DNA from 2 places in the Mycobacterium sp. IDUB_9 genome. Region 1 is predicted to be linked to the other one. Evidence: predicted binding sites of a transcription regulator. Region 1 holds the regulator's gene; the other holds the start of a gene.
What was found. Region 1 encodes LexA, which represses DNA repair genes until DNA is damaged. Its sites were predicted from a motif close to CGAACANNTGTTCG; they were not measured.
Positions count from the first base shown of each region.

Region 2: ACZY08_RS15675 (HNH endonuclease signature motif containing protein) is a predicted target of LexA. The motif match lies at 9,955-9,968, and genes of this name have one in related genera.

Region 1 covers NZ_JBVAXU010000003.1:470,386-485,624, forward strand. Annotated here, with positions in the region: gene ACZY08_RS16650 (sigma-70 family RNA polymerase sigma factor) at 1-906, shown strand, start outside; gene ACZY08_RS16655 (metal-dependent transcriptional regulator) at 1,122-1,811, shown strand; gene ACZY08_RS16660 (DUF4192 domain-containing protein) at 1,816-2,883, opposite strand; gene sthA (Si-specific NAD(P)(+) transhydrogenase) at 3,060-4,475, shown strand; gene ACZY08_RS16670 (trypsin-like serine peptidase) at 4,472-5,278, opposite strand; gene ACZY08_RS16675 (proteasome assembly chaperone family protein) at 5,467-6,492, shown strand; gene ACZY08_RS16680 (alpha/beta fold hydrolase) at 6,529-7,551, shown strand; gene ACZY08_RS16685 (PhzF family phenazine biosynthesis protein) at 7,619-8,305, shown strand; gene nrdR (transcriptional regulator NrdR) at 8,318-8,773, opposite strand; gene ACZY08_RS16695 (LysM peptidoglycan-binding domain-containing protein) at 8,938-9,465, opposite strand; gene lexA (transcriptional repressor LexA) at 9,708-10,427, shown strand; gene ACZY08_RS16705 (LGFP repeat-containing protein) at 10,478-12,829, opposite strand; gene ACZY08_RS16710 (acyl-CoA dehydrogenase family protein) at 13,009-14,169, opposite strand; gene ACZY08_RS16715 (molybdopterin-dependent oxidoreductase) at 14,270-15,239, shown strand, end outside.
Region 2 covers NZ_JBVAXU010000003.1:268,753-283,991, reverse strand. Annotated here, with positions in the region: gene ACZY08_RS15720 (prepilin peptidase) at 1-46, shown strand, start outside; gene aroC (chorismate synthase) at 165-1,364, shown strand; partial or broken gene ACZY08_RS15710 (shikimate kinase) at 1,364-1,888, shown strand; gene aroB (3-dehydroquinate synthase) at 2,070-3,149, shown strand; gene ACZY08_RS15700 (B-4DMT family transporter) at 3,207-3,776, opposite strand; gene ACZY08_RS15695 (M24 family metallopeptidase) at 3,810-4,895, shown strand; gene efp (elongation factor P) at 4,920-5,483, shown strand; gene nusB (transcription antitermination factor NusB) at 5,486-5,971, shown strand; gene ACZY08_RS15680 (molybdopterin-dependent oxidoreductase) at 6,063-8,318, shown strand; gene ACZY08_RS15675 (HNH endonuclease signature motif containing protein) at 8,382-9,950, opposite strand; gene ACZY08_RS15670 (GntR family transcriptional regulator) at 10,217-10,972, shown strand; gene ACZY08_RS15665 (4Fe-4S dicluster domain-containing protein) at 10,969-11,196, shown strand; gene ACZY08_RS15660 (ABC transporter substrate-binding protein) at 11,207-12,637, shown strand; gene ACZY08_RS15655 (ABC transporter permease) at 12,682-13,494, shown strand; gene ACZY08_RS15650 (ABC transporter ATP-binding protein) at 13,491-14,264, shown strand; gene ACZY08_RS15645 (fumarate reductase/succinate dehydrogenase flavoprotein subunit) at 14,261-15,239, shown strand, end outside.

The DNA of each region.
Region 1 (15,239 bases):
GCCGCCGACCTCGTGCGCGTGTATCTGAACGGCATTGGCAAAACGGCGTTGCTCAACGCCGCCGATGAGGTAGAGCTCGCAAAGCGCATCGAGGCGGGCTTGTACGCCCAGCACGTGTTGAACACCAAGAAGCGCCTGGGCGAGAACCGTAAACGCGACCTGGCCGCAGTGGTGCGCGACGGTGAGGCAGCGCGCCGGCATCTGTTGGAGGCCAACCTCCGCCTGGTGGTGTCGCTGGCCAAGCGCTACACGGGACGCGGCATGCCGCTGCTGGACCTGATCCAGGAAGGCAACCTGGGTCTCATTCGCGCCATGGAGAAGTTCGACTACTCCAAGGGCTTCAAGTTCTCGACGTATGCCACCTGGTGGATCCGTCAGGCCATCACCCGCGGGATGGCGGATCAGAGCCGCACCATCCGGCTCCCCGTCCACCTGGTCGAGCAGGTCAACAAGCTGGCCCGCATCAAGCGTGAGATGCATCAGAACCTGGGCCGCGAGGCCACCGACGAGGAACTGGCCGAGGAGTCCGGCATCCCGGTCGAGAAGATCAACGACCTGCTGGAGCACAGCCGTGACCCGGTGAGCCTGGACATGCCGGTCGGCACCGACGAGGAAGCCCCGCTGGGCGACTTCATCGAGGACGAGAACGCGATGTCTGCCGAGAACGCCGTCATCTCCGAACTGCTGCACACCGACATCCGCCACGTGCTGGCCACGCTCGACGAGCGTGAGCAGCAGGTGATCCGGCTGCGGTTCGGCCTCGACGACGGGCAGCCGCGCACCCTGGATCAGATCGGCAAGCTGTTCGGTCTGTCCCGCGAGCGGGTCCGCCAGATCGAGCGTGAAGTGATGTCCAAGCTCCGCAACGGCGAGCGTGCCGACCGCCTCCGCTCCTACGCAAGCTAGGCCTCCCTGGACGATGTGCCCCGCCGGTTTCCGGCGGGGCACATTGCGTATCCGGGCCATGTCGGGGTGTTTCCGGGGCCCCGCCAGCCCGTTCCGGGTCCCTGTCCTGGGGTTTTGCCCCGTTGTGTGAGGTGTCCGACGCCCCGATGTTGCGCCGCAGTTCAAGAGCCGGAAACGGTAGACTGTGCGGTGACGTTGGGGCTGGGAAGGCGCGCATGAACGATCTGGTCGACACCACCGAGATGTACCTGCGGACGATCTACGACCTCGAAGAAGAGGGCGTGGTGCCGTTGCGTGCACGCATCGCCGAACGGCTCGACCAAAGCGGTCCGACGGTCAGCCAGACGGTGTCGCGCATGGAACGCGATGGTCTGCTGCATGTCGCCGGCGACCGCCACCTGGAACTGACCGACAAGGGCCGCGCCCTGGCGGTTGCCGTGATGCGCAAGCACCGGCTGGCCGAACGGTTGCTCGTTGATGTGATCGGGTTGCCGTGGGAAGAAGTCCACGCGGAGGCATGCCGCTGGGAGCACGTCATGAGCGAGGACGTGGAGCGGCGCCTGGTGCAGGTGCTCGACAACCCCACCACCTCGCCGTTCGGCAACCCCATCCCGGGCCTGTCGGACCTCGGCGTCGGTGGGGCGGGCTTCGACGATGTCAGCCTGGTCCGGCTCACCGAACTTCCGGTCGGGTTGCCGGTCGCCGTCGTCGTCCGCCAGCTCACCGAACACGTGCAGGGTGACATCGAGCTCATCGGCCGGCTCAAGGATGCCGGCGTGGTGCCGAATGCGCGGGTCACCGTCGAGGCCAACGACCACGGCGGCGTGATGATCGTGATTCCGGGGCACGAGCAGGTGGAACTCCCCCATCACATGGCGCACGCGGTCCGCGTCGAGAAGGTCTAGCCACTCAACCCACCCGGCGCCGCCACGTCCGTCGAGGCGGCAGTTGAACGCCGAGCTGTTCGGCGAGCCGATAGCCGGTGACCGCCAACTCCCGGATTCGCTCCGGCCGCATGCCTGCTTGCAGCGCGGTGTCGAGCATGCCGGCCATTCGGTGCGTGGGGCGCGCCTCCAACGCAGCGTCGAGCGAAACCCCGGCCAGCGGCCCGTCACCTCGCGCATACGCGGAAAAGGCCAGTAGGACAAGCGCTTCGGCGCGCCATGGGTCCGGCAGACTACGGGCCAACAGCGCCCACAACGCTTCGGCCTGCTCGGCGCACTCGCCGACCGCCAGCGCATAGAGCGTGTCGCGGACCCTGGGATCGGCCAACCCCACGGCCAACTGCGCCAACACGGCGATACCGGGTGGATCCCCCTCGGCAGCTTGCACCGCCGCCCGCATCGCGGCCTCGACATCACCGCGCACCTCGGCGTCGTCCCGGGTATCCGGATACCCGGGACGCTGCGCCACGAGAGCCAACGGCCGTTTCATCGCCGCACTGGCGACCGGATCCGGCCGGATGACCTGCAACAGTTCGTCACGGCTGGCATAGAGCCGGCGACCGTCCAGCACCGCAGCTGCCGCCAGCGGTGACGCACCCGGATCGTCCACCCACCCCTGTTCGCCACAACCGTCGGCGCAGTGCCAGGATCCGCCGGCGGCCACCTTGTCCACCACGTGCGCGGCGTAGAGCTCGATGCCGTCGGCGGCAAGGGCCTGGTCGAGGTCCGCCGCCAGGCCGCGGTAGCGGTCATCGCACGCCCTGCAGTCCCTACTGTGATCGTCCACCACCACGGCGATCACCGCGTCCGCGCCGGCGCCGGCCACGAGATCGACCAGGTGCTCGATGCGTTCGGTCATGTCATCGGCCAGATCGGCGCGCATGACGCAGCCCAGCTCGCCCCGGTCGACGGTGACCAGGACGAGGCTCTGGTGCGGGACGAAGCCGAGTACCGCGGGCAGCGCGGCGATCAGCGCTCCGGGCCGGTTGAGGTGGAAGTCGAAGTCTGGCGAGGAGGGCGATGGTGTTGTCATGGCCCAACGGTGCCAACCTGCGCCGTCACGAACCGCCGCCCGAACCCGGCCGTTGCGGTGAAACCGCTGGAGCTGTGGATGAATTCGACGCTGGGGATAAGCGGTGGCATCTGTTCACTAGGTATTCGGCATGAGGTACATGCGCCGGGCCGGCGAGCCGCGTACACAGTTGTACCGTGGGTTCAGTGCAGGAATTCGACCTCATCGTCATTGGTTCGGGTCCCGGCGGGCAACGTGCCGCCATCGCCGCGGCAAAGCTCGGCAAGACCGTTGCGGTGATCGAGCGGGACATGATGCTCGGTGGCGTGTGCGTCAACACCGGCACCATTCCGTCCAAGACACTGCGCGAGGCGGTCGTCTACCTGACCGGGATGAGCCAGCGCGAGCTTTACGGGACCAGCTACCGCGTCAAAGAAAAAATCACCCCCGCCGATCTACTGTCGTGGACCCAGCACGTCATCGGCAGGGAAATCGACGTCGTCCGGTCCCAGTTGATGCGCAACGGCATCGAGCTGTACACCGGGCACGGCCGGTTCAAGGACGAGCACACGGTCGTCGTCGAGGACCCCAGCCGAGCCGAACTCGTCACTATCCGTGGCACTTTCATCGTCATCGCCACCGGAACCAAACCGGCCCGGCCCGCGGGGGTGCAATTCGACGAGGCGCGAGTGCTCGACTCCGATGGCATCCTCAACCTCACGACGCTGCCCAGCTCGATGGTGGTGGTCGGAGCCGGGGTCATCGGTATCGAGTACGCCTCGACGTTCGCCGCACTGGGCACCAGAGTCACCGTGATCGAGAAACGCGACAGCATGTTGGAGTTCTGCGATCCCGAGATCATCGAATCGCTGCGCTTCCATCTACGCGACCTCGCAGTGACATTCCGCTTCGGCGAAGAGGTGACCGCCGTCGACGTCGGAGCTTCCGGAACGATCACCACTCTGGCCAGCGGCAAGCAGATCCCCGCCGAGACCGTGATGTATTCGGCCGGAAGACAAGGGCAGACCGATCACCTCGATCTGGCCAACGCCGGCCTCGAAGCGGACCACCGCGGCCGCATCTACGTCGACGACAACTTCACCACCAAGGTCGATCACATCTATGCGGTGGGCGACGTCGTCGGCTTCCCGGCGTTGGCGGCCACCTCCATGGAGCAGGGCCGCCTGGCCGCCTGTCACGCCTTCGGCGAGCCCACCAAGGGCATGATGAGCATCCAGCCGATCGGCATCTACTCGATCCCGGAGGTGTCCTTCGTCGGGGCCACCGAATTCGAGCTGACCAAAGACTCGATTCCCTACGAAGTGGGGGTGTCACGCTACCGCGAACTGGCCCGCGGCAAGATCGCCGGTGACTCCTACGGAATGCTCAAGCTGTTGGTGTCCACCGAGGACCTGCGGGTGCTCGGCGTGCACATCTTCGGCACGAACGCCACCGAGATGGTGCACATCGGCCAGGCCGTGATGGGTTGCGGGGGCACCGTCGAATATCTCGTCGACGCAGTGTTCAACTATCCGACATTCTCGGAGGCCTACAAGGTCGCGGCGCTGGACGTGATGAACAAGCTGCGCGCGCTCAACCAGTTCCGCTACTAGCAGTCGGATTCGAGCGCCGCGGGTGCCGCGTCGCCCGGGCCGCCGGCTTCGGCGCGGATCAGCAACCGGGCGATCCGGTCATCGAAGCGCGGCGAATAGGACACGTCGTCATCGCAGCCACCGCCATCGAGTCCGCCCACCAACCCGGTGATCGTCGACCCCGAAACCCATGGGGCGCCACTGAATCCATCGGTCAGGCCCCCACAGGCCAGGGACGGGAACCCCTGCGGTGACGACTCGGTCGCGCCGCGACAGGCCAGCGGGCTGCCGCCCTCACCCATCGGGTAACCGGTCACCGTCACCGGACTGCCCGCCGCAGGCGCCGACCCGAGGGTCAATCCGCCACCGGCCGCGGACGGCAGGCTCACGCCGGAATCCCCGGTCACCTGCACGATCGCGTAGTCCGCCTGGGGGTCCTGTTCAGCGAGCCAACGTGAGTCCAGGTACACCTTGCTCACGTGCCAGGTATCACCCGCACCCGCACCGAAACCGGGGACGAAGGTGGTGTCGACACCGTCGAGCAGGCAGTGCGCGGCCGTCAGGATGAGATCCGCCGACGGGCTCGCCAACACCGAGCCGCTACAGGTGTGCGTCGTGGTGTCGCCCAGGAACAACGCCCCCACCCGCCGATCCGGCGTCACCGACTCCGCCCCGGCCTGCGACAACGCGCTGGCCGCAGCCGCTGAACTGATCGGCGGGGCCGGCTCGGGGCGGCCGGACGGTCCACCGGTCGTGGTGCCCGGAGCGGTGCACGCCGCGGCCCCGGCAACCAGCACGGCTGCCGCGACTGTGAATTTCACCATCCGGGTCACGTACATCATCATGATTTTGCCTGATCGCGGGGATACCCGCCGGAATGCCGGCCCCGGCCCAGCGCGTTCGCATGCACAGGCGGGGCGGAATACACCCGGAACCCGGGTATGCGGGACACTAGATGACACGGTGGTAGGCGCCGTCACAGCGTGCTACCGCAGCGAGGAGACGAAGCGAGATGACCGACAGCAGCGACACCCCCGAGCAGCACTACCAGCCCGATCAGAGCGGCATGTACGAGCTTGAGTTCCCGGCGCCGCAGCTGTCGTCTTCGGACGGCCGCGGCCCGGTGCTGGTCCACGCCCTGGAGGGTTTCTCCGATGCCGGTCACGCGATCCGGCTGGCCGCCGAGCACCTCAAGGACACCCTCGACACCGAACTGGTGGCTTCCTTCGCCATCGACGAGCTGCTCGACTACCGGTCGCGGCGGCCGCTGATGACGTTCAAGACCGACCATTTCACCAGCTACGAGGAACCCGAACTGAACCTGTACGCGCTGCACGACGGCGCAGGCACGCCGTTTCTGCTGCTGGCCGGCCTGGAGCCGGACCTGCGGTGGGAGCGGTTCATCACCGCGGTGCGCCTGCTCGGCGAGCAGCTGGGAGTGCGACAGGTGATCGGGCTGGGCACCATTCCGATGGCGGTGCCCCACACCCGCCCGGTCATGCTCACCGCGCACGCCAACAACAAGGAGCTGATCGCCGACCACACCCCGTGGGTCGGCGAAGTCCAGGTTCCGGCGAGCGTTTCCAACCTGCTGGAGTTCCGCATGGCCCAGCACGGACACGAGGTGGTGGGATACACCGTGCACGTGCCGCACTACCTGGCCCAGACGGCCTACCCGCCGGCCGCCGAGGCGCTGCTGACCGAAGTGGCCCGGACCGGTTCGCTACAACTGCCGCTGGAGAAACTGTCCGAGGCCGGAGCCGAGGTGTACAGCAAGATCAACGAGCAGGTGGAGGCCAGCGCTGAGGTGGCTCAGGTGGTGACCGGGCTGGAGCGCCAGTACGATGCATTCGTTGCCGCACAGGAAAATCGGTCTCTGCTGGCACGCGACGAGGAACTACCCAGTGGTGACGAGCTGGGAGCCGAGTTCGAACGGTTCCTCGCCCAGCAGGCCGGTGACAAGTTCAAAGACGACAAGTACAAAGACGGACGGGACGGCTTCGGCGACGGCTTCCCGAACGGCGACAACCACTCATAACAGCCCGACGCCGGGCCGAGGGCGAGGTTGACCAGCATGACCGAGCGCAAACCGCATCTGCGGACTGTTCGCGAGCTCACCCCGACGCTCGAATACCGCACGATCCACGGATACCGGCGGGCGTTCCGGGTCGCCGGGTCAGGGCCGGCGATCCTGCTGATCCACGGCATCGGTGACAACTCCACCACCTGGCACACCGTGCAATCGGCGCTGGCGCAACGGTTCACCGTGATCGCCCCGGATCTGCTGGGGCACGGCAGCTCCGACAAGCCGCGTGCGGACTATTCGGTTGCGGCCTACGCCAACGGCATGCGCGACCTGCTCAGTGTGCTCGACATCGACGGGGTGACAGTGGTCGGTCATTCGCTGGGCGGTGGCGTCGCCATGCAGTTTGCCTACCAATTCCCACAGCTGGTGGAGCGTCTCATCCTCGTGGGCTCCGGCGGGGTCACCAAGGACGTCAATATGGCGTTGCGGGTCGCCTCACTCCCGATGGGAAGTGAGGCGCTGGCACTGCTGCGCCTGCCCCTGGTGCTGCCGGCGTTGCAGTTGGCCGGCCGGGCCGCGGGCACGGTGTTGGGCTCAACCGGCCTCGGCCGCGATATCCCGGACATGCTGCGCATCCTGGCCGATCTGCCGGAGCCGACAGCATCGTCGGCGTTCGCCCGTACCCTGCGCGCCGTCGTGGACTGGCGTGGCCAGGTGGTGACGATGCTCGACCGCTGTTACTTGACCGAATCGGTTCCGGTCCAGTTGATCTGGGGTGAAAGCGATTCGGTCATCCCCGTCAGCCATGCCGAGATGGCGCACGCCGCAATGCCCGGTTCCCGGTTGGAGATCTTCTCCGGGTCCGGGCATTTCCCGTTCCATGACGATCCCGACCGCTTCGTCGAGGTGGTCGAACGCTTCATCGACACCACCGAGCCGTCGGTCTACGACCAGGAGCGCCTGCGCACCCTGCTGCGTACCGGGCGGACCGATTCGGCGATGAGCGGGACCTTCGACACTCAGATCGCCGTGCTCGACGCGATGGACGCGGACGAGCGCAGCGCAACCTGATCCGCTGACCGCACCGGGTCGGAGACAGCCCGCCCGACGAGCGCATGATGCGACGTAGCATCGGGTCATGGCCATCGACGTCACCGTGTTACGGGTGTTCACCGACTCAGACGGCAAGTACGGCAATCCGCTGGGCGTGGTGGACAACAGCACTGTCGCCCCGGACGACCGCCAGCGGATCGCCACCGAATTGGGTTACAGCGAAACGGTATTCATCGATCTGCCGCAGCCGGGCGGCAACTCGGCCAACGCCCACATCTTCACCCCGGTCGCGGAATTGCCGTTCGCAGGGCACCCCACGGTGGGGGCGTCGTGGTGGCTGCGTGAGGTGGGATCGCCGGTCCGTACCCTGCGGGTGCCCGCCGGGATACTCCAGGTCGAGTACGACGGAGATCGTGCCGTCGTCAACGCGCGGTCCGAGTGGGCACCGGAGTTCGCCATCTATGACCTGAGTTCGGTGGAGGAGTTGTTCGCCGCCGACCCCAACGATTTCGACGACGCCGATGAGAACTACCTGTGGGCCTGGATCGACAAGGCGAACGGCACGGTGCGCGCCAGGTCGTTCGCCCCCCATCTGGGGATTCCCGAAGACGAGGCGACCGGCGCTGCCGCGGTGCGGATGACCGACTATCTCAGCCAGGACCTCACGATCATCCAGGGCAAGGGGTCGGTGATCGAGACACGCTGGAGCCCGGAGGGCTGGGTTCGTCTGGCCGGCCGTGTGGTCAACGACGGGCCTACCCGACTGGATTGAACCTGGACTGAATTACGCCTCGGCGCGGTGCGCGCGCAGCGCCTCGATCTCGCGCTCGAAGTCCTCGGCTGAGGAGAACGACCGGTACACCGAGGCGAATCTCAGGTAGGCGACCTCGTCCAGTTCACGGAGCGGTCCGAGGATCGCCAAGCCGACCTCATTGCTGGGGATCTCCGGCGTGCCGAGGCCGCGGACCGCATCCTCGACCTTCTGCGCCAAAACGTTGAGTGCATCGTCGTCGACCTGTCTGCCCTGACAGGACCGGCGCACACCACGGATGACCTTCTCCCGGCTGAAGGGCTCGGTAACCCCGCTGCGCTTCACCACAGCCAGCACCGCGGTCTCCACGGTGGTGAACCGACGCCCGCACTCCGGGCATGATCGCCGGCGCCGGATGGCCTGGCCCTCGTCGGTCTCGCGGGAATCGACCACGCGCGAATCAGGGTGACGACAGAACGGACAATGCATTACCGCTCCTTCGTCATGCCGCCGGACAACTAGTTCGAGCGCCCTTGAGCGTACCCGCGATGCCCGCGGGAGACTCACCGCCGGGTCCAGTGGCGAGTAGGTGCTCACTCCGACACCGGCCAGTGTGGCTGTCGGCCAGGACGATTCAGCGGACATTGCACTGCTCAGCCAACCGGCGCGAGCAATGTCTGCCCGGAGTCGACCGCCACGGATTCGAGTTGGTTGAGGTCACGGATCTGCTCGACGACCCGGGCTACCGGGGCGTCCGGGGCGACCCGACGCGCCACCTGTTGCAGCGTCTCCCCCGATTTCACCTGGACCACCGCGAGCTCGGTCGGGGTCGGGGTCTCGGCCCCCATCACCCCACCGAATTGGGCCACCAGGCCGAGCCACACCGTGATACCCGCGGCGACCAGGGCCAGCAACACCGTAGTGAGCGGCGTGATGGGCCGGCTGCGATGCGATGCCCGCGACATGAGCACTCCGGTTCCGCGGTAGCGGACCGTCCCGGCGGCGGGTCGGTCGGGGGCCGGCCGCTGCACCCGGCGCACCGGCCGTGCCGTACCGGTACCGAAGGTGGCGCTGCCCCTGGTGCCGGCACCGCCTCTGGCCCGGACGCGCTGCGATGGGGACTGCGGCACGGCCCGAACAGCGCGGGAACGACTATCGGCGGGGATATCGATGATCGCCATCTGACTGCCTTTCGGTGGGACGGTTTCGCTCTTGTGTTCGAACATACTCGCTCAAGTGTTCGATGGATAGAACATGTGATCGAACTGTTGCCAAACGATAGAACAGGGCACCGACAAGTTCGGCCCGCCAACCCGACGCACGGCCGGCAACCGCCCCCCAGCCCGCCCCACCAGCAGACACGCCGCAACACGCGTCGAACACATGTTTGATTAATGTCGGATCAACGACTACATTCGGCCCCATGAGCGACGACCGCAGCAGGGACGGCAAGACCGACAGCCCGGCCGGATCGGATGGCGCGGGTCCACGCCGGGCCGAGGGGCTCACCGACCGGCAACGCACCATTCTCGACGTGATCCGCGCGTCGGTGAACAGTCGCGGCTACCCGCCGAGCATCCGCGAGATCGGCGATGCGGTCGGTTTGACCTCGACCTCGTCGGTCGCCCATCAGTTGCGCACCCTGGAACGCAAGGGTTACCTGCGCCGGGATCCCAACCGCCCGCGCGCGGTCGACGTACGCGGCGCCGACGATCCGGCGGCCGCGGCGCTGGTGTCGACCGACGTGGCCGGCTCCGACGCGCTACCCGAACCGACGTTCGTGCCGGTGCTCGGGCGTATCGCCGCAGGCGGCCCGATCCTGGCCGAGCAGGCTGTCGAGGACGTCTTCCCGCTGCCCCGCGAACTGGTCGGCGAGGGGTCGCTGTTCCTGCTCAAGGTCGTGGGCGACTCGATGGTCGATGCCGCCATCTGTGACGGCGACTGGGTGGTGGTACGCCAGCAGAGCGTGGCCGACAACGGAGACATCGTGGCAGCCATGATCGACGGCGAAGCCACCGTCAAGACGTTCAAGCGGACCCGCGGTCAGGTCTGGCTGATGCCGCACAACCCGGCATACGACCCGATCCCGGGCAATGACGCCGCGGTGCTCGGCAAAGTAGTCACCGTGATCCGCAAGATCTGACCGACCGGAGGCGGACCCGGCTGCACCAGATGGTTGCCGGGTCCTGCCGCTCAGTCCGTGCGCACGAAGCCGTTCGTGCGGGCGAATTCCTCACTGGCGAACCAAATCTCCGCCACTGCGTCGTCATACTCACTGCTGTCTGGTGCCCAGTACCGGCCCGACTGGGTGTCCGCTTTGATCGGATACCCCTCCGGTGCGCGGTGCGGGTCCTCCAGCGGTAGATGAATGGCGGTGGCACTGGGTATCTCGTCGAGTTCGATGGCGGCGTGGCGCCCGCTGTGAGCGTCACCGCCGTGGGTCTCACTGCTGTAGGCCTCACCGCTGTAAGCCTCATTGCTGTAGGCCTCGGCCTCGGTGATGACGCGGGTCGGTGCGGTGTCGACGTTGTCCTGATCGCTGGGCACTGCCAGGCCGCTCAGCGCCGAGAATCCCTGCGCCCCGTGCACTCCGCCGGCCGGACCGCTCAGTGACCCGGTGTCCGCCAGTTCCTCCTCTTCGAGCTCCGCTTCGATGTCGTCGTCGTCGCCCTCGGCAACTTCCTCGAAGTCGGCGTCGATGGGCGTATCGAGGTCCTCGTCGTCGAAGTCGTCGTCCTCGAAATCGGACTCTTCATAGTCGTTTTCGAAGTCGTCATCGTCGTCGTAGTCGTCGAATCCCTGTTCCGGGCCGGCCAGCTGCGAGGAATCCTCCGGTGGTTCCTCGTCCTCGCCAGGTGCCCCGTAAACACCCGCCGCTCCGTTCGGGGCGGCCCATTGACTGACCGGGATGGCGATATCGGTTGGCCCGTCGTACGGAGACGCCGCCCCTGCCGGTTCCGCGCCCGGCCCGGCGAACCGCGCCGTCGCGGCCTCGCCGCCATAGGCGGCGCTCGGCCCATGAACGTTCGCCGCATCGGAGCCGCGATCATCGCGGTACTCGTCGTGGTCATACCCACGCGAGCCGTAGCGGGCCTCGTCGTACCGCTCGTCGTCGTACGACGAATCCCCGGGTCCGCCGTCGTAGTCATCGTCGAACGGGTCGTGGTCGAAGTCGTCGTCGCCACCGGCGCGCCGACGGTGCCACAGCGCGGCCCCCACGATCAGCCCGGCGAGCAGCACAACCGGGACCACCGCGATCAGCCACCACCAGCTCCAATGCCAGGCGAACGGCTTCTTGGTGTCCGCACCGGAAGGCTGCGGCCCCGAGGCCGGGGTCTGACCGAGTCCCGGAACCTGCAGGCCACTCAATTCGGAGGCGAGTTTCGACGGCTCGGTGGTGAACTTGTTGGCGTCGCGGTCCCACGAGATGACTCCCCCGCTGAACCGCTGGCTGACGACACTGCCGTCTTCGGTCTGGTCGGCCATGGGGGCGCCCAATGCGCCCTTCGCCCCGCCGAGCTTCTCCCAGGCCGCGTTCATCGCGCCCCGCACGATCACCGCGCCGTAGTCCGGAGTCCAGAAGATGACGGGGTTGTCGGCAGCGGCGAAGGTGCTGATCCGGCTGTTGGGACCCAACCCGCCCTCGGACTCGCTGGTGGTCGGGAAGCCCAGATCACCCTCGGGGCCACCGACGCTTTCGTACTTCTCGAGCAGCTGGCCGGTGATGGCGTTGGCTCCGGTGGCCGGACTGTAGAAGATCTTGCCGCCGGCGTACTTCTGGCCGAACCCGCCGTCGCCGATCGGATACTGGTCGCCGTCCTTGGCTCCCAGTGGTCCCATCACGCCACCTGCTTCGCGACGCGCGGCGGCGATCGCCGAAGCAGGATCCATCGGTACGTCCAGGCCGGCAAGCTGGTCGGCGAGTTCCGGCGGCTCCGTGGTGAATGCCTTGGTTTTGCGGTTCCACGAAATCTCGCCGCCGGTGAACTTCTGTGAGATGACATCGCCGTCGAACATCTCGTCGTCAGCGGGGACGCCCAGCAATCCGGCGGAGCCACCGAGCTTGTCCCACGCAGCATTGATGGCACCCCGCACCACCCGGGCGCCGGTGGACGGAGTCCAGAAGATGACCGGGTTGTCGGGCGCGCTCAGGGTCGAGTTGCGACTGTCGGCCGCCCGTCCGGCGCCCTCATCGATCGTGGGGAATCCCATGTCGCCGTCGGCCGGACCGCCCAACGACTCGTACTTCTCCAGGATTGCGCCCTGCATGAAATGAGCGCCGGTCGGCTGGGTGAAGAACATCTTGCCCCCGGCGAAGTTCTGCGCGAAGCCAGAACCCACCGCGTACACGTCGCCCTGCCGCGGCCCCAGCGGGCCGCCGTCGCCACCGGTGGCCTCCCACGCGGAGGTGACAGCCGCGTCGGCATCCGCCTCCGGGGTGGCCGAAGCCACCGCCGGCACCACCAAACAAGCGACTACGAGTGCGAGCAGGCCGACCCCCAACCGCCACACGGCTGCGTTCAGCCTCGCTCCCGGCCTAGTCATGCGCCCTCCCCGCTCGTTCGGCAAAGTTTCCTTAGAAATGTCCCGCCCGGACAACTTTGCGTCAGCACGTGACGATAACCAAGGAACGTGGCCGATCATGACCAAAAAAGGCCCAATATCTGGATCCGTTGGCCCAGATATGGGCTTCCGGAGGCGTCACCTGGCCAAAATTGGGGCGATCAGACACCCAGACTGCGTCCGATGATCTCCTTCATGATCTCGGTGGTGCCGCCGTAAATGGTCTGAACCCGCGCATCCAGGTAAGCCCGGGCGACCGGGTACTCACGCATATAGCCGTAACCACCGTGCAACTGCAAGCAGCGGTCGATGAGCTCCACCTGCTTCTCGCTGGAGTACCACTTGGCCATCGCGGCCTGCTCCACGGTGAGTTTCTCGTCGAGGTGCAACCGGATGAACTCGTCGACCATCATCCGCACCACGGTGGCCTCGGTCGCCAGTTCGGCCAACAGGAACCGGCTGTTCTGGAAGCTGCCGATCGGCTTACCGAAGGCCTTGCGTTCCTTGGTGTACTGCAACGTCTGCTCGAGCACCGCCTCCATCGCCGCGGCGGCCATGATGGCGATCGAGATGCGTTCCTGCGGCAGGTTCTGCATCAGGTAGACAAAGCCCTGGCCCTCCTCGCCGAGCAGGTTCTCGACCGGCACCCTGACATCGGTAAACGACAGTTCCGCGGTGTCCTGGGCCTCCAAACCGATCTTGTCGAGGTGGCGGCCCCGCTCGAAGCCCTCCATGCCGCGTTCGACCACCAGCAGCGAGAATCCCAGAGCCCCCTTTTCGGGGTCGGTCTGTGCAACGACGATCACCAGGTCAGCGTTGATGCCGTTGGTGATGAAGGTCTTGGATCCGTTGAGGACGTAGTGGTCACCGTCGCGGACCGCGCGGGTCTTGATGCCCTGCAGGTCGCTACCGGTACCCGGTTCGGTCATTGCGATCGCCGAGATCAATTCACCCGTGCAGAACTTGGGCAGCCAGCGCTGCTTCTGCTCTTCGTTGGCCAGCCGGAGCAGATAGGGCGCGACGACATCGTTGTGCAGGCTGAAACCGATGCCGCTGTAGCGGCCGGCCACGGTCTCTTCGCAGACGATCGTGTTGTACCGGAAGTCGTCGTTGCCGCCGCCGCCGTACTCCTCGGGCACCGCCATCCCGAGAAAGCCCTGCTTACCCGCCTCCAGCCAGACCCCGCGGTCGACGATCTTGTCCTTCTCCCACTGGTCGTGGAACGGCGCGACGTGTTTGTCCAGGAATCCCCGGTATGACTCGCGGAACAACTCGTGCTCGGGCTCGAACAACGTGCGGTCGTACTTCACGACACTGCCCATGGTGTGACCTCCGGTACTGGTTACGGATTTGGGCCAACCTATACCAACCGGGTGGTTGGTCAGCCCGGGGAGGGGTGGGGACCGGCCGTAGACTCCGGTCATGCCCAGGTCGCCCGTGAGCCTCGCGCACTGGGGTGCCTTCACCACGGACATCGCAGACGGCGACATCGCCGCCGTCACCCCACTGGACGGTGACGCCGATCCATCTCCGTTGCTCGGCAACCTCGCGGGCTCGATCCGACACCGCTCGCGGATCGCCGGACCGGCGGTGCGACGCGGCTGGCTGCGCGACGGCCCCGGCCCCAGTACCGAGCGGGGCGTCGACGAGTACGTCTCGGTGACCTGGGATGAGCTCACCGACCTGCTGGCCGGCGAGCTACGCCGGGTCGTCGACACCTACGGCAACGAGGCGATCTACGGCGGCTCCTACGGCTGGGCCAGCGCGGGACGCTTCCACCACGCCCAGAGCCAGGTGCATCGGTTTCTGAAAATGCTCGGCGGCTATACGTTTTCCCGCCACTCCTACAGCCTGGGTGCCACCGGAGCGATCATGCCGCGAGTGGTCGGCACCCACGACGACCTGTTCAAGCGCTCCACCGATTGGGACGTCATCGCCGAACACACCGACCTGCTGGTGTGTTTCGGCGGTGTCGCGATGAAGAACACAGGTATCAATCACGGTGGCACCACGGCACATCCGGCCCGCGGCGCGCTGCACCGGATGCGTGCACGCGGCGGACAGATCGTGTCGCTGAGCCCGCTGCGCGACGATGTCGACGGCGACTGTCGATGGCTGGCTCCGGTGCCGGGTACCGATGTCGCGGTGATGCTCGCGCTGGCCTATGTCCTGGCCACCGAAGGGCTGGCCGACCGGGATTTTCTCGACACGTACTGCACCGGATACCAACGGTTCGAGCGCTACCTGCTGGGCGGCGATGACGGCGTTGCCAAGACTCCACAGTGGGCGTCTCGACTCAGCGGTCTACCTGCCGACGAGCTCACGGCGCTGGCCCGGCGGATGGCCGCCTCACGCACCCTGGTCACCGTCAGTTGGTCGTTGCAGCGCATCA
Region 2 (15,239 bases), 200 kb from region 1:
GATGTGTGCGGCCAGCGCGGCCGCGGTGGCGCTGGTTCTCGCCTAGCCGCACCGAGTTCCGGTTCGTGTTCGACCCTCGGCCGGAATCTCGCCCACAAGCCGACGTTCGTCGCCGAGGACCACGGATTTCGGGAGGCAAACCCCGACGTGGGAGAATGACAGCCGTGTTGCGATGGACCACAGCTGGTGAATCCCACGGCCGCGCCCTGGTGGCCATGCTCGAAGGGATGGTTGCCGGCGTGCCCATCACCTCTGAGGAGATCGGGGTACAGCTCAAGCGTCGTCGTCTCGGCTACGGCCGAGGCGCCCGGATGAAGTTCGAACAGGACCAGGTCACCATGCTGGCCGGGGTGCGCCACGGCACCACTTTGGGCGGGCCGATCGCGATCGAGATCGGCAACACCGAATGGCCCAAATGGGAGACCGTGATGTCGCCGGACCCGGTCGATCCGGCCGACCTCGATGTGGCACGCAATGCCCCGCTCACCCGTCCCCGCCCCGGGCATGCCGACTATGCCGGCATGCTCAAGTACGGCTTCGACGACGCCCGCCCGGTGCTGGAACGTGCCAGTGCCCGCGAGACCGCGGCACGCGTGGCGGCAGGCACCGTGGCCCGGGCCTTCCTGCGAGCGGCGCTCGGTGTCGAGGTGGTCTCCCACGTCATCTCCATCGGAGCGTCGGCGCCGTATGACGGCCCGCCGCCGCAGTTCTCCGATCTGGAGGCGATCGACGACAGCCCGGTCCGGGCGTTCGACAAGGACGCCGAGGCGTTGATGATCGCCGAGATCGAGGATGCCAAGAAGGACGGCGACACCCTCGGTGGTGTCGTCGAGGTCGTCGTGGCGGGTCTGCCGATCGGTTTGGGCTCGTTCACCAGCGGTGACAACCGCCTGGACAGCCAGTTGGCCGCCGCGGTGATGGGCATCCAGGCGATCAAAGGCGTGGAGATCGGCGACGGCTTCGAGACTGCACGCCGTCGCGGCAGCGTCGCACACGACGAGATGTACCCGGGCCCCGACGGAGTCCTCCGCTCGACCAACCGGGCCGGCGGCCTCGAAGGCGGCATGACCAACGGCCAGGCGCTGCGGGTCCGGGCCGCGATGAAGCCGATCTCGACCGTCCCTCGGGCACTCGCGACCGTCGACATGGCCACCGGCGAAGAAGCCGTCGCCATTCACCAGCGGTCCGACGTGTGCGCGGTGCCGGCGGCAGGTGTGGTGGTGGAGACCATGGTCGCCCTCGTGGTGGCCCGTGCCGTGCTGGAGAAGTTCGGCGGGGACTCGCTGGCCGAGACCCGCGCCAACATCGACGCCTACCTGCGGGCCGTCGCCGAGCGCGAGCCGGCGGCGCAGGCTCTGGGCTGATGGCCCCCAAGGCGGTACTGATCGGCCTGCCGGGTTCGGGCAAGTCGACCATCGGCCGCCGGCTTGCCAAGGCGCTGAACCTCACGATGCTCGACACCGACGCCGCGATCGAGGAGACCACCGGCCGCACGATCGCCGACATCTTCGCCACCGACGGTGAGGCGGAGTTCCGCCGTATCGAAGAAGAGGTCATCCGCTCGGCGTTGTCCAGCCACGACGGCGTGCTGTCGCTGGGCGGCGGCGCCGTCACCACCCCTGGAGTGCGTGCCGCCCTGGCCGGTTACACCGTGGTGTACCTGGAGATCAGCGCGGCCGAGGGGGTGCGCCGGACGGGCGGTTCCACGGTCCGGCCACTGCTGGCCGGGCCGGACCGGGCCGAGAAGTTCCGTGCCCTGATGTCCGAGCGGGTGCCGCTGTACCGGCGGGTGGCGACCATGCGGATCAACACCAACCGGCGCAATCCGGGCGCGGTGGTGCGCACGATCGTCACGCGACTGGAAGACTCCCCACCCCAGAAACAGGCCGAGCAGCCGCGGACCGGCAAGCGGCGGCGGCGTCGCCCGCCCTGGCGGCGCGGTCCGGCTTCGGGGGCGACATCTGGTTCTGAGTCCACCGGCGGCAAACCCCCAGCTACCTCTTCCGATACTGAATCGAAAGCCATACCCACCCCAGCGGCCCTGGCCGCTCGCAACGCGGAGCGACATGATGACTGACCCGGTAATCGTCGAGGTACTGGTGGACCGGCCCTACCCGGTCATCATCGGAACCGGCCTGCTGGGCGAGCTGGGAAACACGCTGGAGGGGCGCCACAAGGTGGCGATCCTGAATCAGCCGGTGCTGACCCAGACCGCCGAAGCCGTGCGGCAACACTTGGCCGACAAGGGAATTGAAGCCCACCGCATCGAGATTCCAGATGCCGAGGCGGGTAAGGAACTGCCCGTCGTCGGCTTCATCTGGGAAGTGCTGGGGCGCATCGGCATTGGCCGTAAAGACGCCGTCGTCAGCCTGGGCGGGGGAGCGGCCACTGATGTCGCAGGCTTTGCTGCGGCCACTTGGTTGCGCGGCGTCGACATCGTGCACGTACCCACCACGCTGCTGGGTATGGTCGACGCGGCGGTGGGCGGAAAGACCGGGATCAACACCGATGCCGGCAAGAACCTCGTCGGCGCGTTTCATCAGCCGGCCGCGGTGCTGGTGGATCTTGCGACCCTGGAAACCTTGCCGCGCAACGAGATTGTCGCCGGGATGGCCGAGATTGTGAAGGCCGGCTTCATCGCCGACCCCGTCATCCTCGATCTGATCGAGGCTGATCCGGAGGCGGCCGTCGATCCCACCGGAACCGTCCTGCCCGAACTGATCCGTCGCGCGATCACGGTGAAGGCTGAGGTAGTTGCTGCTGACGAACGCGAATCGCAGTTGCGTGAGATCCTCAATTACGGCCACACCCTCGCACACGCCATCGAGCGCCGCGAGCGGTACAAGTGGCGCCACGGCGCCGCCGTGTCGGTGGGATTGGTGTTCGCGGCCGAATTGGGCCGGCTGGCCGGGCGTCTCGACGACGAGACCGCCGACCGGCACCGTTCGGTGCTGACGGCGCTCGGATTGCCGGTCACCTACGACGCCGCAGCACTGCCCCAGTTGATGGACTACATGGCGGGCGACAAGAAGAACCGCTCGGGGATTCTGCGGTTCGTCGTGCTCGACGGACTGGCGAAGCCGGGCCGACTGGAAGGCCCTGACCCGTCGCTGTTGGCGGCCGCATACGCAGAAGTGGCGCGGGCCTGATCGCCCGCGCCACTTACGACTGAGAATTCTGCTCTGCCCCTCACAGGCAGGGGATGGCTACTGCTTGGGCTGCTCGGGGTACTCGATGGTCTGAGTGGTGTCGTCGGTGGTCTCGGCGGCGCCGTTGGCGCTCACGGCGGCGAACACGTCGGTGTCGGCGCGATCGTCGGCGGCCAGGCCGTGGTGGCGTTGGCGGGGCTGCGGCGGGGCCTTGCGGTCCACCAGCCAGCGGCCCACGGTCACGCCTGCCACGCCGAGCAGGAACACCAGCAGCGCTGTGAACGCCGCGAACGTGGTGACCTCGTTCAACAGCGCATCGGTGTACAGGCTCTTGTAGAAGATCCCGATGAACCACGCCACCGCGCCGCTGACGATGCCGGCGAACAGGCCGGCGATCAGCCAGATCATCGCCATGTCGGCACGACGATCCGGATCCGGATTGCTACGCGCGTCCCTCTGGCCGTCAAGCAGACCCCAGATCAGCACTCCGATCCCGAACAACGTGACGAGCCCCAGGCTGAACCAGGTGGCATTACCCGGCGAGGCGTTGATCAGTGCTCCTTGCAGTAAGCGCACGATGACCATCGCTGTTGCGAACACCACTCCACGCAGTAACCACTTGCTCATGGGGGCACACTGTAGCGAGTAGCGTCACCGACCGTGACTATTTCCCAGCGCAGGGACCGGCTGCGGCGTCGACTAGCCGACTCGGGCCTGGACGCAATGTTGGTAACTGACCTGGTCAACGTGCGTTATCTGTCCGGATTCACGGGTTCGAACGCGGCCCTGCTGATCCTCGCCGAGAACGTCGTGCCGGTGCTGGCCACTGATGGGCGCTACCGCACGCAGGCCGCGCAGCAGTCGCCGGACGCCGAGGTGGTCATCGAGCGGGCCTGCGGGTCGCACTTGGCCGGGCGGGCCGCCCGAGCCGGAGCCGTGCGGTTGGGTTTCGAGAGCCACGTGGTGACCGTGGACGCCTACACGGCGCTTACGAAGGCAGCCGGCGACTCGGTCGAGTGGGTACGCGCGGCCGGCACGGTGGAGGCCCTGCGGGAGGTCAAGGACGCCGGCGAGATCGCCATGCTGCGGTTGGCGTGTGAGGCCGGCGACGCCGCGCTCACCGATCTGCTGGAACGCGGTGGTCTGCGGCCCGGCCGCACCGAACGGGAGGTCCGCAACGAGCTGGAGGCCCTGATGCTCGATCACGGCGCCGACGGGCCTTCCTTCGAGACGATCGTGGCGACGGGCGCGAATTCCGCCATCCCGCACCACCGGCCGACGGATGCGGTGCTGGCCGCCGGGGACTTCGTGAAGATCGATTTCGGTGCCCTGGTGGCCGGCTACCACTCCGACATGACGCGCACGTTCGTGCTGGGCCCGGCGGCGCAGTGGCAGCGCGACATCTATGACCTGGTCGCCACCGCGCAGCAGGCCGGGCGCGACGCGCTGGCCCCCGGCGTTGTGTTGAGCTCGGTCGATGCGGCATCGCGCCAGGTCATCGCCGATGCGGGCTACGGCGAGAACTTCGGTCACGGCCTCGGACACGGCGTCGGACTGCAGATCCACGAAGCACCGGGAATCAATGCCGCTGCCGCCGGTACACTGCTTGCTGGCTCTGCGGTGACCGTCGAGCCAGGTGTCTACTTGCCCGATCGCGGCGGTGTCCGCATCGAGGACACCCTGGTCGTCGGCGAGGCGGCGCCCGACCTGCTTACCCGGTTCCCCAAAGAACTGGCCATTTTGTGACAAAAGCTTAGGAGCTACACCCTCATGGCATCGACTGCCGACTTCAAGAACGGGCTCGTCCTGCAGATCGACGGACAGCTGTGGCAGATCGTCGAATTCCAGCACGTCAAGCCGGGCAAGGGCCCGGCCTTCGTGCGGACGAAGCTGAAGAACGTCGTGTCCGGCAAGGTCGTCGACAAGACCTACAACGCCGGTGTCAAGGTGGAGACCGCCACCGTGGACCGCCGCGACGCGACGTACCTGTACCGCGACGGCAACGACTTCGTCTTCATGGATTCCGAAGACTTCAACCAGCATCCGCTGTCCGAGGCGCTCGTCGGCCGTTTGGCCGACTTCCTGCTGGAGAGTCTGCCGGTGCAGATCGCCTTCCACGACGGCGTTCCGCTGTACCTGGAGCTGCCGGTGTCCGTCGAGCTCGTGGTTTCCCACACCGAGCCGGGCCTGCAGGGTGACCGTTCCAGCGCCGGCACCAAGCCCGCCACGATGGAGACCGGTGCCGAGATCCAGGTTCCGTTGTTCATCAACACCGGCGACAAGCTCAAGGTTGACACCCGTGACGGTAGCTACCTGGGCCGCGTGAATGGCTGACCATGCCTGACCGTCGTGGTGACCGGGGCCGTCACCAGGCCCGTAAGCGGGCCGTCGATCTGCTGTTCGAGGCCGAGGCCCGCGGTTTGACGGCTGAGGCGGTGGCCGATGGTCGTGCCGCGCTGGCCGAGGATCAGGACGACGTCAGCCCGCTGAACCCCTACACGGTGTTGGTGGCGCGCGGCGTCACGGAGCACGCCGCGCACATCGACGACCTCATCTCGGCGCACCTCCAGGGTTGGACGCTGGAGCGGCTGCCCGCCGTGGACCGGGCCATCCTGCGGGTGGCCGTGTGGGAACTGCTGCACGCCGAGGATGTTCCCGAGCCCGTGGCAGTGGACGAGGCCGTCGAACTGGCCAAGGAGTTGTCCACCGATGAATCGCCCGGGTTCGTCAACGGTGTGCTGGGCCAGGTGATGTTGGTGACGCCGCAGATCCGCGCGGCCGCCGCCGCCGTACAAGGCGTCCAGGACAACTCCGACCAGTAGGTACCTGTCCCGAACATCGGGATCACCGGTGCATTCGGTGCCACGATGCTGTTACGTGTGTTGGCACACGTAACAACATCGGAGGCCGCTGATGGGACACGAGCCGAGAAAAATCGCGGATATCGGCCAGGACGGCCTGCATCTGCACGCCTGTCCGCTGTGTGAGGCGATGTGCGGCTTGGAGATTCAGGTCTCCGACGGCAAGGTGGCGAGCGTTCGGCCGAACAAGGCCGACCAGTGGAGCGCGGGGCACATCTGCCCGAAAGGCGCCTCGCTGGCCGCGTTGCATGACGATCCCGACCGCATCCGCCGGCCGATGATCAAGGTCGACGGGCAGTGGCACGAGGTCGACTGGGATACCGCGTTCCGTCGCTGCACCGAACTGCTCGCGCCCGTCATCGAGAAGTACGGCATCGGCGCGGTCGCCGCGTACACCGGAAACCCACTGGCACACTCATTTTCGCTGTCCAGGTATGCGGCGATCCTGCTCGGCCTGTCCGGCATGCCGATCACCTATTCGCCGGGCACCATCGACCAGTGGCCCAAGAACCTGTCGTCGCACCTGATGTACGGCAGCTGGTGGGCGTTTCCGACACCGGACATCCAGCGCACCGACCTGTTGGTGGTCATGGGCGCCAACCCCGCTGCCTCGCAGGGCTCGTTGCTGGCCGCGCCTGACGTGATGGGCATCATCGGCGGTATCCGCAAGCGCGGCAAGGTGATCGTCATCGACCCGGTGCGCACCGCCACAGCGGCCAAGGCCGACGAATGGCTGCCGATCACCCCTGGCACCGATGCGGCCCTGCTGCTCGGGATCGTCCACACGGTGTTCGACGAAGGGTTGGTCAATCTCGGCGACCTGGAGCGCCACCTCGACGGGGTGTCGACGCTACAGCGGGTGGTTGCCGAATGGTCGCCCGAAAGGGTCTCTGCCGCAACGGGTATCGCTGCGGAGCGGATTCGCGGACTGGCCCGTGAACTGGCGGGCACACCGCGTGCGGTGGTCTACGGCCGGATCGGCACCTGCAACCAGGAGTTCGGCAGCCTGGCCAGCTGGCTGGTCGACGTGGTCAACATCGTCACCGGTCACTTCGACACCCCCGGCGGCGCGATGTTCGCCACCCCGACCGCGTGGACGGTCACCAGCCAGCCGATCCCGGGGCTGGAGGACGGGGCGCCGAACTTCGGCCGTTACCGCACGCGGGTCCGCGGGGCCAAAGAGGTGATGGGTCAGGTCCCGGTGTCGTGCATGCTCGAAGAGATCACCACCCCCGGCGAGGGACAGCTCAAGGCCCTCATCACGGTGGCCGGCAACCCGGTGCTGTCGACTCCGGGCGGCGACAAACTCGACGAGGCGCTGCCGCAGTTGGACGCCATGATCTCGGTGGACCTGTGGCTCAACGAGACCACCAAGCACGCCGATGTCATCCTGCCCGGTGCCTCGGCGCTCGAGCAGCCCCATTCCGCCGATATGCTTTTGGGCGCGGCGATCAACAGCTTCGCGCGCTACTCGCCGCCGGTGTTCCATCGCGAGGATCCCGACGCACCGGAGGAATGGGAGATCCTGATCCGGCTGACCGGGTTGTGCACCGGCACCCCGGCCGAGGACGTCGACATCGCCGCGCTCGACGACGGCTGGTTCGACTACCTGTGCTTCACCCAGGGGCTCGACGGCGCCGAGATCCGCAAGCACTACGACGGCGGTGGTCCCGAACGGATGCTCGACCTGACGCTGCGCACCGCCGCGTTCGGCGACCGATACGGCGATAACCCGGACGGCCTGACCCTGGACAAGCTCAAGGCGCATCCGGACGGGATCAACTACGGCCCGATGGTGCCTCGAGTGCCCGAGGTACTCGGGACCTCCGATCAGAAGATCCGAGTGGCGCCGCAGTACCTGCTCGACGACCTGCCCCGGCTGTCCGAGCGACTCGACCGCGCTCCCGAGGATCTGGTGCTGGTCAGCCGCCGGCATCTGCGGTCCAACAACTCCTGGTTGCACAACGTCGGTTCGTTGATGAAGGGCCGCGATCGGTGCACCCTGCTGATGCACAGCCAGGATGCGGCGTCTCGCGGGATTGCCGATGGCGACAATGCGGAAGTGGCGTCGACCGCCGGAAAAATCGTGGTGCCCGTCGAGGTGACCGACGCGATCAAGCTGGGAGTGGTGTCGATGCCGCACGGCTGGGGGCACGGTCAGACCGGCACCCGGCTCGGCGTCGCCAACGCGGCACCGGGGGTGAACACCAACATCCTGTCGCTGCCGGACTTCATCGATGAACCGTCCGGAAACGGTGCACTCAACGGCATACCGGTGACAGTCAGCCGGACGCTGACCGAAGGTTAGGGCGGAACTCAATCGCGGTGCACGCCTGCGTGGTCGAGATGAGTCGAGGGGGCGTTCGTTGCGTCAAGAACTTTGTTCCGGTGCAACCAGTAGTTCCTCGGGATGGAAGTGGTGGTTGAGGGTGTCCTGCCCGGTATCCATCAGGGGTGGCGGGTGCCAGTGGATCCGGCCTGTGTCGGGATCGACGCTGGTGGTCCAGCCCAGTCCGACGAGGCGGTTGTCGGGTCCGCAACTCAGTGCGAGGTCGGGGGCGTCGGTGTGGCCGCCGTGTTGCCAGTCGGTCTTGGCGTGGTGGACTTGGCAGTGGTCGGCCGGTGCGGTGCATCCGGGGCGGGTGCAGCCGCGGTCACGGTTGTAGAGCAGGAGTCGTTGGGCTTTGGTGGCCAATCGTTTTGTGCGGGCCATGTAGAGCGGTTCGGCGGTGTGGTGTTCGTAGACGATGAGGTAGTGGAAGCTGTGCGATGCCAGCCGGATGAGGTCTGTCATCGGTATTCGGATGCCCGCCCCGGTGACGGCGACGCCGGCTCCGGCTTCCAGTTCGGCCAGTGTGGTGGAGACGACCACGGTGACCGGGAGCCCGCCATGTTGGCCGAGTCGTTTGGACATCAGTAGTTCGCGCAGCGCGGCCTTGAGTGCGTCGTGGTTGCGTTGAGCCTGGGTTCGGGTGTCGCGGTCGGCGGCGGTCTGCTGCTCTTGCTGAGCTTGCTGGTCTGGGGATGTGCCGGTGGCGCGGGCCTGTGGATCGGCCGAATCGATGCCGGTGTCCGGGATCTCGGTAGCAGCCGCCTCGGGCTCGGCCTCAACGTCAGCAGCCTCAACGTCAGCAGCCTCAACGTCAGCAGCCTCGGCGTCAGGGGCATCGGGAATATCTAGTGGGTTGGGTGTGGGGTTATGGACCGGTTGTTGGTCACTGGGGTTGTTGAGGCCGGGCGCGCCCCACACGCCGGTGACGGTTGTCAGATACGAAGCGGTCTCGGGATCCAGCCAGCCCTGCACGTGCACCAGTCCGTCTGGGTCCTGTTTGCCGATACTTAGCCCACGCAGATGTGCTGCGACGTCGGGGCTATCGCCGTCCTGGTTGAGCAGATACAGCAGCTTGTCGGCGGCGGCTTTCAGTGTTTCGGGAGTGTCTCGGGCCGCTGCGCTCACCAGGTCGGATTCGATCTGGGCGAGTTCAGCTGTGCTGACGTACTTTTCGGCTTTCGCCAGTATGCCGCCGATGATCGTGATGTGTTCGGTGTTGATCGTTCCCGAGCCGAGCGCCTGGGCGCAGGCGGGCAGCGACGGTTCGAGCACCTCGCCGGTGAGGCCGTAGCGCGGCCCCAAGTCTGTTGCCGCGGCGACTCTGCGTGATGCTTCCTTGCGGCTGATCCGCATCCGGGTGGCAAGGGCATCGGTCCATGATTTGGCACCGATCTCGGCTGGGCTGGTCCGGGCCATCAGTGCGGACTGGATGCGGTGATCGATCATGGCCTGGGAGCGGGCCTGCCGTTCGCGTCCGGACTGGATCGCCAACAACTCCGCGGTGTCGAAACCGGTGAAATCAACATCGGCCAGCGTCGCGGTTGCTGCCAGGTGGCCGGCCAGCGCGGTCTGCGCTGCGTCCCGACTCTGCACCAACCCGATGTTCATGATTCGAACACTAGTTCGATACGCCGACAAGAAAACGCTGTTTGGGACTGGTGAGACCAAAGTGGCCAAAGTTTTTGAGCCGACCCAAACGACATTTCGATCATCGCGATTTGTAAATTCTCCTCGAGCGCGAGGTGGCGTAATAACGGTCGGCACGTCGGTTTCGCCAGGTACGGCACGTCCGTCGGCGGCGCAATCCGTTAACCTGCGCCGACGGTGAATTCGCGGCACTGCGCGGCGCCTGGTTCGCCCCTTACCTTGAGTGCGTGTCGCAGCCCGAAGCCCATCCCTTATCGCTGCCGAGCCGGCGTGCGCGCGCCGATCAGGCCCGCCAGGTGGCTGACGTGCTCCGCCATCAGATCTACGAAGGCACCTATGACGGTGCCCTACCGGCCGAGGCGGACCTGGCCGCCGAATTCTTCGTCTCCCGCAACACCATCCGTGAAGCCCTCGCGGTGCTCAAGACCGAGGGTCTCATCGACCGCGGCACCAAGGTGGGCACGCACGTGGCGGCCCGCAAGTACGATCACGGCCTCGACGCGCTGGTGGGTCTGAAAGAGACCTTCAAGGACTACGGCGACGTGCGCAACGAAGTCCGTGCCGTCCAGCGACTCTCGGCCCCACCGGCAGTGGCTCGAAAGCTGGCGCTTGAGCCGGGAACGCAAGTGGTGTTCATCGAGCGCCTGCGCTACCTCGCCGATCTGCCGCTGTCGCTGGATCTGACCTACCTGGCTCCCGACATCGGTGAGGAGGTGATCGGCCATCCGCTGGAGAGCAATGACATCTTCGCGCTCATCGAGCGGGTCAGCGGGCGGCGCCTGGGTGGGGCGAGCCTTGCCCTGGAAGCGGTTTCGGCCGACCCGCATTCCGCAGCGACATTGCAGGTGCCGGCCGGATCGGCATTGCTGATGGCCGAACGGCTGACCAGTCTGGATGACGGAACGCCCGTCGACCTGGAGTACATCAGGATGCGTGGTGACCGAATCACCATGCGCGGCAACCTTATTAGGAGAGACGCATGACGCTGGTCAATCAACGCGCCGATGTCCCGGTGACCATCGACGAGTCCCTGTGTATCGAGGGCTGCACATTGTGTGTCGACGTGTGCCCGCTCGATTCACTGGCAATCAATCCTGAGAACGGTAAGGCCTTCATGCACGTCGACGAGTGCTGGTACTGCGGGCCCTGCGCGGCCCGCTGTCCCACCGGCGCCGTGACCGTCAACATGCCCTATCTCATCCGCTAGAGGACCCGACGTGAAAACAGCCCTGATCGCCCTCACCGCCGGTCTCACACTCGTGACCGCCGGCTGCTCCCTGGACTCGGCGACGAAATCTTCCGACACAGTCGATGTGGTCGTCGGCTACCAATCCAAGACCATCAACACCGTCACCGCCGGAACCTTGCTGCGCGCCCAGGGATACCTGGAACGCCGCCTGGCCGATATCACCACCCGTACCGGCACCAAGTACAACGTGACGTGGCAGGACTACGACACCGGCGCACCCATCACCGCGCAGATGGTCGCCGAGAAGATCGACATCGGTTCCATGGGCGACTATCCGATGCTCATCAACGGGTCCAAGACGCAGGCCAACGAACGCGCCAAGACCGAGATCGTCTCGGTCACCGGGTACAACCCGAAAGGCGCGCTGAACATGGTTGTGGTGGCACCTGATTCGCCGGCCAAGTCCTTGACCGACCTGGCCGGAAAGAAGGTCTCGGCCAGCGTCGGTTCGGCGGGCCACGGCATGCTGGTGCAAGCACTCGGCAAGACCGGTCTCGATGCCAAGACCGGGGTAGAGGTGCTCAACCAGCAGCCGCAGGTCGGCGCATCGTCGCTGGAATCGGGCCAGGTTCAGGCGCTTTCACAGTTCGTCGCGTGGCCGGGGTTGTTGGTCCAGCAGGGCAAGGCCAAGCTGCTCTACGACGGGGCCGAGCTGAACTATCCGACCTTGCACGGCGTGGTGGTGCGCCGGGCGTATGCGGCTGATCATCCGGAGGTCCTCGACGCCTTCCTGCAGGCCCAACTGGATGCCACCGACTTTCTCAACACCAAGCCGTTGGAGGCGGCCCGCCTCGTGGCCGAGGGCAGTGGGCTGCCACAGGAGGTCGTCTACCTGTACAACGGGCCGGGTGGCACCTCGTTCGACGCCACGCTCAAGCCATCGCTGGTCGATGCGCTCAAAGGTGATGTGCCCTACCTGAAGTCGATCGACAACTTCGCCGATCTCGATGTGCCCGGTTTCGTGCAAGACGCGCCGTTGCGTGCGGCGTTCGCCGCGCGGGGCCAGGATTACGAGAAAGCGCTGGCCTCGAACGCCAATCCGTCGGCGTTGAGCGGCACCGATCCGGTGTGCCACAGCACGGTCGACAATCCTGCCACCGCTGGTGAACTCTGGCTCGACGGATCTGATGCCACCACGGCGGCCGCGACCCCGGTCTGCCTGCTCAAGGCGATCCGCCAGGCACAAGGCGAGGGCAAGAAGGTCCGCGCCGCCTACATCTCCGACGCTGAACTGGGTACCCGTTGGTTCGCCGACAAGTCTGTGTGGGTGCGTCTGCCCGCTCCAGGTAGTGAGGGCTATCTGCCGTTCGGAACTCAGGCCGGTGCCGAGCGCTACACGGCGACGCATCCCGGTGCGGCGATCGTCGACTATCAGCAAGCACTCGCAGGTGCGGTGTGACCACCACCGACACCGCTCCGGCGGCGGTAAGCGACCCGCCGGCCGTGCCGGAGGATGTCCGTACCCGTCGCACGCCCTCTGCCTGGCCGCACCGCCTGGTGCGCCTGGCGTCGGTGGTCAGCGCGATCGTACTGTGGCAGCTGTTGACGGCCAACGACGTGCGCTTCGGTCTGCGGTTCGACACCCTGCCCACCGTCACCGAAATCGCTGCAGCCCTGGTGAACCGGTTGGGCACACCGGAGTACTGGCTGGACCTCGGCCAGTCGCTGATCCGGATTCTCACCGGGTTCGGTATCGCCGCAGTGGTCGGTGTGATCACCGGAATCTTGTTGGGACGCACCGCATGGTTCGCCGATATCTTCGGACCGCTCACTGAACTCGCGCGGCCCATCCCGGCGATCGCCATCGTGCCCGTGGCAATTCTGTTGTTCCCCAGCGATGAGGCGGGGATCGTGTTCATCACGTTCCTGGCGGCGTACTTCCCGATCATGGTCAGCGTCCGGCATGCGGTGCGCGCCCTACCGACCATCTGGGAAGACTCGGTTCGCACCCTGGGTGGTGGCCGCCTCGACGTGCTCCGCCAGGTGGTGCTGCCCGGCATCCTGCCGGGACTGTTCGGCGGGCTCTCGGTCGGAATGGGGGTGGCCTGGATCTGCGTGATCTCGGCCGAGATGATCTCGGGCCGTCTCGGTGTGGGCTATCGCACCTGGCAGGCCTACACGGTCCTGAACTATCCCGACGTGTTCGTGGGCATCATCACGATCGGTGTGCTCGGTTTCCTCACCGCCGCGGCGGTAGAGCTTATCGGCCGCCGGGCGACCAGGTGGCTGCCGCGTGGTGAGGAGGCGACGCGATGACCACAACCTTGACCAGTACGGGGATGCGGCTGGAACTCGATCGAATCCGGTTGTCCTACACCGGTGCTCCGGTGATCGAGGACTTGAGCCTTACCGTCGAACCCGGCGAGATCCTGGTGCTCACCGGTCCGTCGGGCTGCGGTAAGTCGACGGTGCTACGTGCGTTGACCGGACTGCTGCGGCCTGACGGTGGCCGAGTGCTTGCCGACGGCGACCCGGTCACCACCACCTCACGGGACCGCGGCATGGTGTTCCAGGACAGCGCGCTGCTGCCGTGGCGTACGGTGCGGTCCAATATCGAACTGGCACTGCAGCTCCGCGGGGAGCCGAAGGCCGGTCGCCGCGGCGAGCCGCGTAACAGCCGTAGGGAGCGGGCCGACCGCTGGATCGCCGAGGTCGGCCTGTCCGGCTTCGCCGACTTCCTGCCGAAGAATCTGTCCGGCGGTATGCGGCAGCGGGTTCAACTCGCGCGCGGTCTGGCGGGTGCACCGCGCGCGGTCATGATGGACGAGCCGTTCGCCGCCCTGGATACCCAGACCCGCTCGGCCATGCAGCGATTGCTGATCGACACCTGGAAGGCCCATCCGACCACGATCGTGTTCGTCACCCACGATGTCGATGAAGCGCTCACGCTCGGTGACCGCGTCGCGGTGCTCGGTCGTGCCGGGCAGCCGTTGCGTGCGCTCATCGAGGTGGCTCAGCCCCGAACCGACCATCCCGAACGATCCGCGCTGCGTGCCGAGATCATTGCCGCACTGGAGCAACCGTGACTGAATTGACCGAGCATTCAAACGCCGCCCCGGAAATTTCGCAGGCCGTCCGGATCGACTGCGACGTACTGGTGATCGGCGGTGGCACCGCGGGCACCATGGCGGCGCTGACCGCAGCCGAGAACGGTGCCCAGGTGCTGCTACTGGAGAAAGCCCACGTTCGGCATTCCGGTGCGCTGGCCATGGGGATGGACGGCGTGAACAACGCCGTCATCCCCGGCAAGGCCGAGCCTGAGGACTACGTCGCCGAGATCACCCGCGCCAACGACGGAATCGTCAACCAGCGCACCGTCTATCAGACGGCCACCCGTGGATTCGCCATGGTGCAGCGGCTCGAGCGGTACGGGGTCAAGTTCGAGAAGGACGAGCACGGTGAGTACGCGGTACGGCGCGTGCACCGATCGGGCTCCTATGTGTTGCCGATGCCCGAGGGCAAGGACGTCAAGAAGGCGCTGTACCGGGTGCTGCGCCAACGCTCGATGCGTGAGAAGATCCGCATCGAGAACCGGTTGATGCCGGTGCGTGTGCTCACCGATCAGGGCCGCGCGGTCGGCGCCGCGGCATTCAACACTCGCACAGGCGAATTCGTCACTGTGGCGGCGAAGGCTGTGATCCTGTCCACTGGGGCGTGCGGTCGACTCGGGCTTCCCGCGTCCGGTTATCTGTACGGCACGTACGAGAACCCGACGAACGCCGGTGACGGATACGCCATGGCCTATCACGCCGGCGCCGAACTCTCCGGAATCGAGTGCTTCCAGGTCAATCCGCTGATCAAGGACTACAACGGCCCGGCGTGCGCGTATGTGGCCAATCCGTTCGGCGGCTACCAGGTCAATGCACTGGGGGAGCGGTTCGTCGATTCCGACTACTGGTCGGGTCAGATGATGTCCGAGGTCAAGGAGGAGATCGAATCGGCCCGCGGACCGATCTACCTCAAGGTCAGCCATCTGCCCGATGAAACGCTGACCACGCTGG